DNA from 2 places in the Actinophytocola sp. genome. Region 2 is predicted to be linked to the other one. Evidence: riboswitches for the same ligand, from Rfam matches in the RefSeq annotation. Region 2 holds a riboswitch; the other holds the start of a gene.
The links. A riboswitch is a leader RNA that binds a small molecule or an ion and turns the genes downstream of it on or off. The one in region 2 is predicted to bind thiamine pyrophosphate.
Positions count from the first base shown of each region.

Region 1: linked by a shared signal. The riboswitch ahead of thiO (glycine oxidase ThiO) and the one ahead of ACRDTB_RS25725 (thiamine ABC transporter substrate-binding protein) in region 2 are both predicted to bind thiamine pyrophosphate.

Region 1 covers NZ_JBOHGB010000039.1:36,728-43,817, reverse strand. The annotation lists gene thiD (bifunctional hydroxymethylpyrimidine kinase/phosphomethylpyrimidine kinase) at 1-253, shown strand, start outside; gene ACRDTB_RS15490 (ion transporter) at 300-1,121, shown strand; gene ACRDTB_RS15485 (ion transporter) at 1,231-2,130, shown strand; gene ACRDTB_RS15480 (HXXEE domain-containing protein) at 2,070-2,606, shown strand; gene ACRDTB_RS15475 (thiazole synthase) at 2,620-3,375, opposite strand; gene thiS (sulfur carrier protein ThiS) at 3,377-3,586, opposite strand; gene thiO (glycine oxidase ThiO) at 3,583-4,677, opposite strand; TPP riboswitch at 4,673-4,782, opposite strand; gene thiE (thiamine phosphate synthase) at 4,815-5,465, shown strand; gene ACRDTB_RS15455 (S1 family peptidase) at 5,565-6,479, opposite strand; gene ACRDTB_RS15450 (hypothetical protein) at 6,675-7,090, opposite strand, start outside.
Region 2 covers NZ_JBOHGB010000096.1:13,217-20,306, forward strand. The annotation lists gene ACRDTB_RS25705 (ABC transporter permease subunit) at 1-494, shown strand, start outside; gene ACRDTB_RS25710 (ABC transporter ATP-binding protein) at 478-1,482, opposite strand; gene ACRDTB_RS25715 (GNAT family N-acetyltransferase) at 1,479-2,045, opposite strand; gene ACRDTB_RS25720 (ABC transporter permease) at 2,045-3,601, opposite strand; gene ACRDTB_RS25725 (thiamine ABC transporter substrate-binding protein) at 3,828-4,874, opposite strand; TPP riboswitch at 4,868-4,979, opposite strand; gene ACRDTB_RS25730 (4a-hydroxytetrahydrobiopterin dehydratase) at 5,025-5,330, shown strand; gene ACRDTB_RS25735 (alkaline phosphatase PhoX) at 5,334-6,479, opposite strand; gene ACRDTB_RS25740 (alkaline phosphatase D family protein) at 6,604-7,090, opposite strand, start outside.

The DNA.
Region 1 (7,090 bases), on a different contig from region 2:
CGACCTGCTCCACGACGGCGAGACGTTCCTCGAGCTGCCCGCCACGCGGGTCGCCACCGTCCACACGCACGGCGGCGGCGACACGATGGCGTCGTCGATCACCGCGGCGCTCGCGCACGGCATGGACGTGCCGGACGCGGTCCGGTTCGGCAAGGCGTTCGTGACGCGGTCGGTCCAGCACGCCTACCCGCTGGGCGGCGGTGTGGGCCCGGTGTCACCGCTGTGGCGGGTCAGACCGCTACCGGAGATATAGACGAAATCCCCCTGGCCGGGCAACGACGCCGTTTAGTCTTCGGGACGTGCGGACCCGAGACAGAGCGCGTGCCCTGGTGGAGCACAAGCGTTTCCAGCAGTCCATCATCTGGATCATCGTGCTGAACGCGGTGACGCTCGGTCTCCAGACGTCCAGGCACGTGATGGCCGAGTTCGGCGGGCTGCTGGACGCCACGGACCGGATCGTGCTCGGGATCTTCGTGGTCGAGCTGGCGCTGCGCCTCTACGCCCACGGCTGGCGGTTCTTCACCGACTCGTGGAACGTGTTCGACTTCCTGATCGTCGGCATCTCGCTCGTGCCGGCGAGTGGACCGTTCTCGGTGCTGCGAGCGTTGCGGGTGCTGCGCGCGCTGCGGCTGATCTCGGCGGTACCGGCGATGCGCCGGGTGGTGTCCGGCCTGCTCGCCGCGGTGCCCGGCATGGCGTCGATCGGCGCGCTGCTCGGCCTGGTCATCTACGTCGCCGGGGTGATGGCGACCAAGCTGTTCGGCGAGATCTCGCCGGACTACTTCGGCGACCTCGGCAGGACGCTGTTCACCCTGTTCCAGACGATGACCGGCGAGGCGTGGCCGGACGTCGCGCGCGAGGTCATGGCCGAGGCGCCGATGGCGTGGATCTTCTTCGTCGTCTACATCCTCGTGTCGAGCTTCGCGGTGCTGAACCTGTTCATCGCGGTGATCGTGAGCGGGATGGAGAAGCAGGTCACCGAGGACCTGGTGGAGGCCGAGGACCGGCACGCGGCCGACCAGGCGGCGTCGGACCGGCTGATCCTCGACGAGCTGCGGGCGCTGCGCGCGGAGGTCGCCGAGCTGCGGGCCGCCTCGGGCCAGGCCCCGGAACGGACGTGACCGTGCGTGCCGCCACGCCCACCCCGCGGCCGGCTCGCACGCCGGTGGCGAGCCCGGCGCGGGCGCGGGCGTCGCGGGACGAGGTCGCGGCCCCGCACGGGGAGCGGTCGTGAGGTCGCGTGCCCGGGCGCTGGCCGACGCGCCGTGGTTCAGCCGGCTGATCGTCGGCGTGCTGGTGGTCAACGCGATCGCGATCGGCCTGCGGACGGCGCGGTCCGTGTCGGCGTCGCTGGACCCGCTGCTGGTGTCGATCGAGGTCACCGTGGTGGCGATCTTCGTGGTCGAGATCGCCATCAAGGTCACCGCGTACGGGCGGTCGTTCTTCCGCGGGGGGTGGAACTGGTTCGACCTAATCGTGATCGCCCTGTCGATCGTGCCGGCGTCGGGGACGCTGCTGATGCTGCGGACCGTGCGGATCCTGCGGACGTTCCGGCTGATCTCGGTGATCCCGTCCATGCGCCGAGTGGTGAACTCGCTGTTCACCGCGGTGCCGGGGCTCGTGTCGATCCTCCTGCTGCTGATGCTCGTGCTGTACACGTCGGCGGTCGCGGCCGTGCAGATGTTCGGCACGGTGGCGCCGGAGGAGTTCGGCAGCCTGGGCGTGGCACTGCTGACGATGTTCCGGGTACTGATCGAGGGCTGGCCCCCGGTGACGGACGTGGTGCTCGACGCGCGCCCGCTGAGCTGGATGTTCTTCGTCGGCTACATCGTGGTCACCGGGTTCATCGTGCTGAACCTCCTGATCGCGGTCATCGTCAACGCGATGGAACGCCAGGTGAGCGAGGCCGCGGCGGCGAAGGAGGAGAAGGAGGAACGCGACCACCACGCGGAGCTGATGGCCGAGCTCGCGTTCCTGCGCTCGGAGCTCGCCGCCCAGCGAGCGGAGCTGGCGGAGCTGGCCGGACTCCGCGAGACTCGCGAAGCCCGACCCCACCGGAGGAGGTGGCGATGGCTGCCCAGCTGGAGCTCGGCAAGGCCGCGACGTGGGGGCTCTTCGCGGCGTGGGTGATCCACGACGCGGAGGAGCTCGCCACGATGCCGGCGTGGGTCAGGCGGGTCCGGCGGCACCTCGACGGGAGGCTGCCGACCGCCGTGACGCGGCGCCCGGACGACCTCGGCCGCGGCGAGCACGTGGCGGTCGCGATGGGACTGATGGCCTGCCTCATGGCGACGGCGGCGGCCCGCGGCGCGCGCACGGACGGCCGAAGCCGCATGTACCAGGCCGTCCTGTACGGGTTCGGTGCGCACTCCGTTCCCCACGTGCTGTCCGCGGCCCTGACCCGTACTTACACGCCGGGCCTGGTCACCGCGGTGACGGTGGTGGCCCCGTTCTGGTGGTGGTCGTCGCGCCGGCTGCGGGAGGCCGGCGTGCCCCCGGCCCCGCTGCCCGCGGCGGCGTTGCCGCTGGTGCCGGCCTCGATCGCGGCCGCGCACCTGGGAGCCGGGTCGCTGCTGCGGTTGCGTGACCGGCTCCGGCGTCGCTGAGGACCGGCGCGCGTCAGCGGGGTGGGCTCGAAGCCTCGGCCCAGAACCGTTGGGGCACCCGGCCGGCCTGCCTCGCCAACCGGCCGGCGGCGACCGCGTGGCGCATGGCGGCGGCCATCTTCTCCGGGTCCTTCGCGCGGGTCACCGAGGTCGCCAGCAGGACGCCGGCGCAGCCCAGCTCCATCGCCAGCGCCGCGTCCGACGCCGTGCCGATGCCGGCGTCCAGGATCACCGGGAGGCCGGCGCGCGCGACGATCAGCCCGATGTTGTGCGGGTTGCGGATCCCCAGCCCGGTCCCGATCGGGGAACCCAGCGGCATCACCGCGGCGCAGCCGGCCTCCTCCAGGCGAAGTGCCAGCACCGGGTCGTCGTTCGTGTACGGCAGGACCGTGAAGCCGTCGGCGACCAGGGTCGTCGCCGCGTCGAGCAGCTCCACCGGGTCGGGCAGCAGCGTGCGATCGTCGGCGACGACCTCGAGCTTGACCCAGTCCGTGCCCAGCGCCTCGCGGGCCAGCCGCGCGGTGAGCACGGCCTCGGCCGCGGTCCGGCAGCCCGCCGTGTTCGGCAGCGGGTCGATGCCCAGGCGCCGCAACAGGTCCAGCACCCCGGTGCCGCCGGCGGCGTCGACGCGGCGGATGGACACGGTCGTCAGCTCCGTGCCGGACGCGATCAGCGCGCGCTCTAGCACCGCCAGGTTCGTCGCCCCGCCGGTGCCGGTGATCAGCCGCGAGGAGTACTCGCGACCCGCGATGACCAGTGGATCGTCCACGTCAACCTCCTTGGACGGCCGTGAGGATCTCGACGTCCGCGTCCGCGGGCAGCACGGTCCGGTCGTGGCGGGCACGCGTGCACACCTCGCCGTTCACCGCGACCGCGATGCCCGTGGCGGGCCGGTCCAGCGCGGCCAGCAGGTCGGCGACCGTGGCACCGTCGGCGATCTCCCGCGTGGCACCGTTGACTCGAACCCGCAAAGCGGTCACCTCCTCGTCGGGACGTGTCGGGCCGGGTCCGCCGCCCGCGCCGGTGCCGGCGGCTGTTCACCGGCGACCATGGCGTACACCGCGTCCGCGGTGATCGGGGCGAGCAGCAGCCCGTTGCGGTGGTGGCCGGCGGCGACCAGCACGCCCGGCTCCAGTGGGCCGACCAGCGGGAGGTTGTCCCGGCTGCCGGCCCGCAGCCCGGCGGCGGCCTCGGTCAACCCGTACTCGGCGATGCCCGGCACGACCCGCTCGGCGTCGGCGAGCAGGTCGCGCACGCCGCCGACGGTGACCTCCGTGTCGAAGCCGGCCTCGTACTGCGTGGCGCCGAGGACGACCTCCCCGCCCGCGCGGGGCACCAGGTACACCGGGCGTGACTCGACCAGCGCCCGCAGCGTGCGGGTCAGCGGCAGCGCACCCGCCCGCTCGCGCAGCCGCAGGATCTCCCCCTTCACCGGGCGCACCAGCGTGTCCAGCGCCGGATGCAGCGCGGCACTCCACGCGCCGGCCGCGATCACCGCCGTGCCGGTCTCCAGCACGCCGCCGTCGAGGAGGACCGCCCCCGACTCGACACCCAGCGCGCGCCGCCGGTCGAACCGGACACCCGCCCGCCGGGCCGCGGACTCCAGGCGGCGCAACAGCTCCCGGTTGTCCACCGCGAGGTCACCGGGCACCATCAGTCCACTTCGGACACCGGGGCCGGCGGCCGGCTCGCGCTCGCGCAGCTCTCGCCCGGTCAGCCGGTCGACCGCGCGGCCCAGCGAGGCGAGGTGCTCGGCGAGGACGTCCAGCTGCGCGGCGTCCGCGGCGTCGACCGCGGCCACGACCGTGCCACCGGTCAGCAGCGGGACGTCGAGCCGCGCGGCGAACTCCGGCCAGCGGTCGAGCGAGGCAGCGCCCAGGTCGAGCAGGGCCTCCTCACCCGGCCAGGACTCGGTGACCGGCGCGAGCATGCCGCCGGCGACCCACGACGCGCCCCGCGCGGGCGCCGGATCGACGACGGTGACCTCGTGCGAGACGGCCAGGCGCCACGCGACGGACAGCCCGATGACGCCGCCCCCGACGACGACGATCTCGCGGACGATCTCACTCACGGCATCTCACGCTCCCTGCGCCGGCATGATCCGGGTCAGGTTCGACGGTCGGGATCGGCGGATCCCCTCTCAGCCCGGTGCCTCCGGACTCCCGTGCGGACCACCCTCCACGGTAGCGCACCGGTTAGCGTTGAGCCGTGCCTGGACTCGACGGAACCCGCGTCCGCCGCCGGCTCGCGGACGCGCGGCTGTACCTGTGCACGGGGCTGCGGCCGGACCTGGCGGAGTTCGCGGACGCCGCGCTCGCCGGCGGCGTGGACGTGGTGCAGCTGCGGGAGAAGGGGCTCGAGGCGCGCGACGAGCTGGCCGCGCTGGCGACGCTGGCGGAGATCTGCGCGCGGCACGGCGCGCTGCTTTCGGTGAACGACCGGGCGGACGTCGCACTCGCGGCCGGGGCGGACATCCTCCACCTCGGCCAGGACGACCTGCCCGTGCCGTGGGCCCGCCGAATCGTCGGCGACGAGATCGTCATCGGCCGGTCGACGCACGACCGGGGACAGGCCGCCGCGGCCGCCGCGGAGCCGGGCGTCGACTACTTCTGCACCGGCCCGTGCTGGCCGACGCCGACGAAGCCGGGCCGCCCGGCACCGGGCCTGGACCTGGTCCGGACGACCGCGGCGGCCGGCCCGGACCGCCCGTGGTTCGCGATCGGCGGCATCGACGAGGCCCGGCTGCCGCGGGTGCTGGCGGCGGGCGCCACGCGGGTCGTCGTGGTCCGCGCCGTCACGGAGGCGGCGGACCCCCAGACCGCCGCCTCCCGCCTGAGCTCGGCGCTGACCGGCGGCTGACCCGGTACGCGCGGGGAGGCGGGACATGGGCGGCGGACGAGCCGGCAGGGTTCGGCCCGTCCGCCGCGGGCACGAGTGCGGTGCCCTCGAGGGTGTGGCTCAGCCCGTGTACAGGGTCAGGCGCCACACGCTCAGTGGTTCGGTGATCGGCTGGAAGAACGTCGTGCCACCGGTGCGGCAGTTGCCGGAGCCGCCGGAGGTCAGGCCGACCGCCCGCACGCGCGAGCCCGAGCCGGGGTTGGTCACGAGCGAGCCGCCGGAGTCACCCGGCTCCGCGCACACGTTCGTGCGGATCATCTGGAACACGCAGCCCTGTGCGTAGCACACCGTCTGGTTCGTGGCGGTGACGCTGCCGCAGTGCCAGCCCGTCGTCGAGCCGGAACGGCACACGGCCATGCCCCCGAACGCCGAGGCGGCGCCGGTGACGGTCACGTCGCTGCCGGCGGAGTACCGGTCGACGCGCGGGGTCGACACCGCGGAGGACGACGCCACGTGGATCGCGCCGTAGTCGTTCCCCGGGAACGACGAGCCCGCGACGCGGCCGATCGTGCCGCCGGGGCCCGACCAGGTGCCGCCGAGATCGGTGCAGTGGCCGGCCGTGATCACGTACCGGGCGGAGCTGGTCCGGGCGTTGAAGCCCGCCGAGCACCGGGAGCCGGAACTGGTCCGGATCGCCTGGCCACCGATGATGTTCCACATCGGCTCGTAGGCTTGCGGCACGTGTTTGATCATGACGGCGCCCGCACCGAGCGTGGACGCCCAGTCCGAGACGGCCGCGTCCGATCCGTGCACTTCGACGACGAGCGATCTGCTCGCCTTGTCGACGTACCATCCGGTCACTGAGCCCGGCCGGGTCGCGGCCGCCTTGTCCAGCTTGACCTGGGCGACGGACAGGTCCGCCACGGTGCGGGCGGAGGTGTCCGCTCCGGCCGTCGCCGGTGCGGCCATGGAGAGTGCCACGCCGACGGCGAGCAGGCCCGCGCCCGCCCAGCGCAGGAGAGAATTGCGTTTCATCGGTTCTCCCTCGACTTGGGTAGCAGGGAACCCGAAAGCGGCAAGGGATAGATCCGCTCCCGGGGCAAGAGGGATCTGGTTTTTTCGCCATCCGGGACGGATGACGATAATGAAACTATTTCTCGAAGCTGTTTTCGGATATCGGCCGTTCGGGGACAACAATTGCCATTGTGTCCTCCGCCGCGCTACTAACAGTCAGCCCGACTGACCGGTCGGCGGCACCGGCACCGGCACCGAACCGGTCGGCTCGGCGCCGGTCGTGGTGCTCGGCGGACTCGTCCCGGGCTCGCTCGGCTCACCCGGCTCGCTCGGCGGATCGGTCGGCTCCTCGCCCTCGCCGGCCGGTGGCGGCGTGACCGTGACCGTCTCGGTGGCCGGCGGCGTCGTCGACTCACGGGTGGGCGCCGGCGCGTCATCACGTACGCCGCCCTCGTCCGGCTGCTGCCGGACGATGCCGCCGACGGTCGTTCCGTTCCCCCCGGACAGCGGCTCGCCGCGCACCCACTCGACGCCGGTGACCACCAGCATGCCGACCACGAACGCCAGCACACTCGCGGCGATCAGGGCCGGCCAGCGCAGCCGGCGCCGCGCCGGTGGCTGGTCGCTCTCGT
Region 2 (7,090 bases):
GGCGTCCCCGGCTGCTCGCGGTGAAGGCGTTCGGCATCGCCGTCCTGTGCCTGGTGACGGTCACGATCATGGCGGTGGTCGGGGCCATCGCGGGGATAGTGATCCTCGGCGGCGACAGCATGCTCACGATGTCCGGCTCCACGTTGCCGTTCGGACAGTCGGTCGGGCGCCTCGCCCTGCTCACCGTGCTGGTGACAGTCCAGGTGTGGGCGGTGGCGGCGGTCGCTCTCGCGATCTCGGCCGCCACCGACCATCCGCTCGTCGTGCTGTCGGTGACGCTCGGTGGGGTGATCGTCTTCCACGTGCTCGGGGCGATCTCGTCGCTGGACTGGCTGCATCCCGTGCTGATCACCACCGGTTGGCCCGAACTCGTCGACGTGGCCCGGGACCCGATGCCCACCGACGCGATCACCGACGGCGTGCTGCGGGCGGCTTGCTACCTGGTGATCGGCTACTCCCTGGCACTCGCCCGCATGGTCACCCGCGACGGCTGACGAGTGCCACGCCGTCGGGATCCAGGGCGAGGGTGACCGTGTCGTCCGTGTCCAGGACCCCGGCCACGGCGTCCACCTCGCGACCATCCGCCAGGCGGACCCGCAGGCGGACGTGGTCGCGCCGGTGGACGCGCTGCATCACCTCGCCCTTCACACCGGTCTTCGCTGGCCGCAGGGCCGTGGGGCGCAGGCCGAGCAGCGCCTCGCCGGGCGGCGCCCACGGGAGGGCCACCTCGCCGAGCTCGCAGCTGGCTACTCCATTGTGGACTGTCGCGGGAACCAGCACGCCGCAGCCCAGGAACCGGGCGGTCTCCTCGTCGGCCGGCTCCCGCCACACCTCCGCGGGCGGGCCGGTCTGGACGATCCGGCCGGCGCGCATCACCGCCACCCGGTCGGCCAGGGTGAACGCCTCGTCGTGGTCGTGGGTGACCACCAGGGCCGTGGTGCCCGTGAGCACCCGCGCCAGGTCGATGGCCAGCTGCTCGCGCAGCGCACGGTCCAGCGCGGACAGCGGCTCGTCCAACAGCAACAGCCGGGGCCGGGGCGCCAGGGCGCGCGCCAGCGCCACCCGTTGCTGCTCACCGCCGGAGAGCTCGGTCGACCTGCGCGCCTCGTAGCCGGCCAGCCCCACCAGGTCGAGCAGCTCCGCCACCCGTGCCCGCTGGGCCGACCTGTCCACCCGGCGCATGCGCAGCCCGAACGCCACATTGCCCGCCACGTTCCGGTGTGGGAACAGCTGGCCGTCCTGGAACACCAGGCCGAACTCGCGGCGGTGCACCGGCACCCCGGCCAGGTCCGCGCCGTTCCAGCACACCCGCCCGGCGACGGACGGCTCCAGGCCCGCGACGGCCCGCAGCAACGTCGACTTGCCGCACCCGGACGGCCCGAGCAACGCGACCACGGAACCGTCCGCCACCGCCAGGTCCACCTCGGACACCGCGGCGAGGTCGCCGTAGCGGACGGTCAGCTCGTGCACCGTCAGGCTCACGACGCCCCCTCGCGGGCTCGGTGCGTCCGCCGCTCCTCGTCGGTGGTCACCAGGTCGGCGCGGAGGAGTCCATAGTGGACCAGATCCCGCCGCGCACCGCCACGCAGCTGGGCGCCGCGCAGCAGGCCCTCGCGCCGGAAACCGGCCTTCTCCAACGCTTTCTGCTCGGCGACGTTCGCGACATCGGTGCCGGCCTCGATCCGGTCAACCTCGGTGACGGCGAACAGATGCTCCACCAGCAACCGCTGCGCGAGCGCGCCAACCCCGCGTCCCCGCGCCGCGGGCACGAGACCGATCCCGATGTTCCATGCCTGGCAGCCGAGCGTGCCACCGTAGTCGACCGCGTGCCAGCTGACGCCGCCGAGCAACTCGCCGCCGCCCGCGTCGAGGACGCTGAGCAGAAAGCTGTGCGACGGCCCGGCGACAGCGGGCCGGTCATCGCGATCGACCTCGAAGCCGCCGTTGGCCTCGGCGAAGAACCGCTCCCGCTCGCCCTGTGCTTGATGGTTCGCTGCGCAAGCTCCGCTCGCTGTTGAGTGGTTCGCTGCGCAAGCTCCGCTCATCAGAACTCCCCGACCGGCGCGCGGCCCGGCACCCGCACCGACTCGACGACCGCCACCGCGGCGACCGTCACCAGGATCAGCGACGTGCACGCCGCGTACGCCATCTGGTTGTTCAGCTCGCCCGGCCGGGACAGCAGCCGCACGATCGCGACCGGCAGTGTCGCCGTGTCCGGGCGCGCCAGGAAGCTCGTCGCGCCGAACTCGCCCAGCGCCACCACGTAGCCGAAGGCGAACGCGGTCAGCAGCGACCGGCCCGCGAGCGGCACGTCGACCTCCCGCCACACCCGCCACGGCGACGCGCCCAGCGACGCCGCCGCCTGCCGCAGGCGCGAGTCGATCGAGCGCAGCACCGGCAACAGCAGCCGGATCACCAGCGGTGTCACCACCAGCGCCTGCGCCAGCGGCACCAGCGCGGCCGACGTCCGCAGGTCGCCCGGCAACGCGTCCAGCGTCACCAGGTAACCGAAGCCGACCGTCACCGCGGACACGCCCAGCGGCAGCATCAACGCGGTGTCCATCGCCTCCACGACGCCGTGCCGTACCCGGCTCCGGGACAGCGACACCAGCACCGCGCTCGCCATCGTGCCGAGGGTGACCGCGAGCAGGGTCGCGTCGGTCGCGGCGCGCACCGAGTTCAGCGCGGCGTCCACTCCGGACAGCTGTAGCGACCCCGCGTACCCGGTGCCGGTCAACGCCCGGTAGCCCGCCAGCCCACCGGACAGGGAGCGGGCCACCAGCACGACGATCGGCAGCAGCAGCAACGCGAGCACCACGAGCGCGCACCCGACGACGGCCCATTCCGTGCCGGCCGGCTGGCGGGCCACCGCCGCCGGGGCGCGCAGGCGCAGCGCGGTCTCCCGGCGGCGCCGGGCGATCGCCCCGACGGTCAGCGCGGCCACCACGGCCAGCAGCTGCAGCAGCGAGAGCGCCGCCGCGCCGGACAGGTCCAGCAGCTCCACCGTCCGCAGGTAGATCTCCGTCTCCAGCGTCCGCAACCGTGCCCCGCCCAGGATCAGCACCACCCCGAAACTGGTGGCGCAGAACAGGAAGACGACCGCCGCGGCCGAACCGATCGCCGGTGCCAGCGCGGGCAGGGTGACCGACGTGAACGCCCGCAACGGCGACGCGCCCAGCGACCGCGCCGCGTCGGACACGCGCCGGTCAAGATGCGACCAGAGCCCGGCGACCGTCCGCGCGACCACCGCGACGTTGAAGAAGCTGTTCGCCAGCACGATCGCGGCCACCTCGCCGTCCGGCAGCAGCGTGCGGAACGCCAGGCCCACCACGACCGTCGGCAGCACGAACGGCACCAGGATCACGACGCGCACGAAACCCAGGCCCGGCAACGAGGTCCGGGCCAGCAGGAACGCCACCGGCAGCCCGGCGACCAGCGCCACCGCGGTCGACGCGGCCGCCTGCCCGACGGTGAACGCGACCAGCTGCCACGTGTCGGCCCGCGCCAGGACCGAGAGCACACCGCCCTCGCCCAGGCCGAGCCGAAGGATCGCCGCCACCGGCCACACGAAGAACACCGCGAGGAAACCCAGCGGTACCAGTGCGACCAGCGCGGGAGCCAGCCCCGGGCGGGATCGTGCCGCCCGTCGACCCGCTTCGGGCGCCAGTGCGGTGGCCGGAAACGCTCGCCGAGCCTCTCGACGGCCCAGCTTCGGCCCGGCGGCGTTGCCGATCCGGCCGAGTACACCCAGTACGCGGCCGAGTCGGCGCCTTGCCAGCGGAAACCTGGATCCGCCGGTGGGCCCGCCAGTGTTCCCGGCCACCGCACTAGCCCTGGACGAGCGTGCGCCACTCGTCGATCCACCGCTCCCGGTTCTGCTGGATCTCGGCCGGCGGCAGGGTCGCGGCCGCCTCCGGCTGCGGGGCCGCCCGCTGCCACGCCTCCGGCAGCTGGACGCCCTCGCGCGCGGGGTAGACGTACATCTGCTCGGGCACCGCGGCCTGGAACTTCTCGGAGAGCAGGAAGTCCAGCACCTTCTTCGCCGAGTCGGCGTCCTTCGCGCCCGCCAGCACGCCGGCGTACTCGACCTGGCGGAAGCAGGTGTCGAGCAGCGCCTTCGTCCGCGGCTTGCCGTCGTCGCCGATCTCCGCGGACGGCGAGGACGCGTAGGACACCACGATCGGGCGCGGGCCCTGCCCGGACGAGCCGGAGAACTCCTGGGTGTAGGCCTCCTCCCAGCCGCTGACCACCTTCATGCCGACGCCCTTGAGTGCCACCCAGTACTCCCGCCAGCCGTCGCCGAGCTCGGCGATCGTGCCCAGCAGGAAGGCCAGGCCCGGCGAGGACGTGGCCGGGTCGGAGACCACGAGCATGTCGCGGTACTCGCTCCTGGTCAGGTCGGCGTAGGTTTTCGGCTCCGGCAGGCCCTTCGCGGCGAACGCCGCCGGGTCGATGTTGACGCACACGTCGCCGACGTCGACCGCGGTCAGCCGGCCGGAGTCGTCGATCTGGTAACGCTGCGGGCCCTTCTCCGCGTCGGGGGCGCGGTACGCGGCGAACACGTCCTCGTCGAGCGCGCGGGACGCGAACGTGTTGTCCACGCCGTACGCGAGGTCGCCGATGGGCTCGTCCTTCGTGAGCACCAGCTGGTTGGTCAGCGCGCCCGCGTCACCGACCTTCCGCACGTCGATCGTGATGCCCGAGTCCTTCGCGAACTCGTCGAGCAGCTCCTGCGGGGCCGCGAACGAGTCGTGCGTGACTAGTACGACGCTCGTGCCGTTCTCCGCACCGGAGTCGGAACCGGAGTCGTCGCCGAGCGTGCAACCGGTCGCCGTCAGCGCGACCGCCACCAGGGCGACGGGGATCTTTCGCATGTCGAGCCTCCTCCCTGCGCCGGCATGACCCGGATCAGGTTCGACGGTCGAGGGCTTCGCGCCCTCCTCTCAGCCCGGCGGCACCGGACTCCCGTGGGACGGGTCCAGCCTACCGGTGCGTCCCCGGCCGCCAGGCGTCACCATGTACACATGCCCGAGCTGCTCAGTGACGAAGACAAGGGAAAGGCCCTCGGCCGCCTCAACGGCTGGCGCATGGACGACGGGGCGTTCACGCGCACGGTCGAGCTGGCGAGCTTTCCACAGGCGATCCAGGTGGTGAACCGGGTGGCCGAGATCGCCGAGAACGACAACCACCACCCGGACATCGACATCCGCTGGCGGACGCTCACGTTCCGCTGCTCGACCCACTCCGCGGGCGGCGTCACGGCGTCGGACGTCAGCCTCGCGGAGGAGATCGACGGCGTCATCGAGGCGATCGGTACGCCGCCGGAATAGGAGTCAGCTCCGGAACGGGCCGGTCACCTCGAACGTCATGCCGGGACTGATCACCTCGCCGCCGGTGCCGCGCTGGGAGGAGAAGTACAGCCGCGTGCCGTCCGGGCTGAACGCCGGGCCGGTGATCTCCGACTCGTCGTGGCCCTCCACCCGCACGAACGGCGCCACCACGCCGTCCGGCGTGATGACGCAGATCTCCATGTTGTCGCCGTCCTCGGCGACGAACAGGTCGCCACTCGACGCACCCGTCACGTTGTCCACTCCGGACAGCGGGGTGTCGTCGTCGTAGGTCAGGCTGATCGTGCTCGCGGCGGCGTCGTAGGCCCACACCCGGTTGTCGCCCTTGGTCGTGAACCAGCAGGTGCCGTTCGCGTAGAAGCAGCCCTCCCCGCCGTCGAACGGCTTCGAGCCCTCGACCTGGTGGCGGGTGTCCTCGTCGTCGGCCGACGGGTCGGGCACCTGCGCCCAGGTGACCGCGCCGCTCGTCTGGTCCGCCGGGCCCACCATGATCTCCAGCGTGCCGGCGGAGAGGGCCGGCCACGTCGCCGGGGTGAACCGGTAGAAGCCGCCGTCCCCGACGTCCTCGGTCAGGTAGATCACCTGCCGGTCGGGGTCGACCGCACACGCCTCGTGCTTGAACCGGCCCATGGCCGGCCGCACGATCGCGTCGTTGACGCCGAACGGGTCGGTCTCGTAGACCTCGCCCTTGTCGACCTCCTCGCAGGACAGCCACGTGTTCCACGGGGTCTTGCCGCCGGCGCAGTTCACGTCGGTGCCGTCGAGAATGCGGTACGCGTCCACAATGGACCCATCGGGGCCGAACCGGACCGCGCCGGCGCCGCCGATGAACGGCACCTCGCTGTTGGACACGTAGATCCAGCCGTCCCCGTCGGCGAAGCACGCGCCGCCGTCCGGTGCCATGTGCCAGCGGTAGCTGGTGTCGGCCACCGTCTCGAGGCTGCGTGCGATGACCCGTCCGGTGAAGCCATGCGGAAGCGCCAGGCCGTTCCCGTCGGCCGGGAGCAGCGGTCCGTAGGGCCCGTCACCAGGAGCGGCGTTCGCCGAGAAGGCGTTGGACCAGGACGCTCCGCCGAAGGCCGCCGCCGCGGCGCCGGCCACCGAGACCTTGAGAAAGCTCCGTCGCTCCATGAGATTGCAACGTAACGTGATCAACTGTGTTCGAGAAGCCACCACCGATGTAGGCCGAACGGAGTACCGCCAGGAAGGACGCCATGCTGGCGTTCAACGTCTGGAAGGCGTCCTTCCTGGCGCGTCAGTCGTCCGTCAGCGGCACGGTCGTCACCGGCGTCAGCCGGGGTGGGCCGTCGGCGGTGGCCTCCGCACGCTCCACCACCACCTCCGCGCTGCGGCCCGTGGTGCGCAGGGTCGCTATCGCGTTGCCGTAGTACGGGCCGGACACCTTGGTCCACTCGACCGGCATGGGGTCGATGTGCGGCGAGCGGTGCGCCAGCCAGCGCCAGATCGCGGCCACCGGGCGCCACCACGCGATCGTGAACAGCGGCCGCATCAGCGCCGGGACCTGGTTGTGCACCGGCGAGCAGGTCAGCTGGAACACCGCGGCCCGCACCCGCTCCGGGAACGTGGCGCGCGCGGCGTAGACGTGGTGCACGTCGCCGGAGAGCACGCACACGGTGGCCACGTCGCCCTTCGCGATGCGCAGGATCAGCCTGGCCAGCCGGTCCGACGACGCGCGGAACGACGGCCAGTGCTCGAGGTCGGCGGTCTGCCGCAGCGTCTCG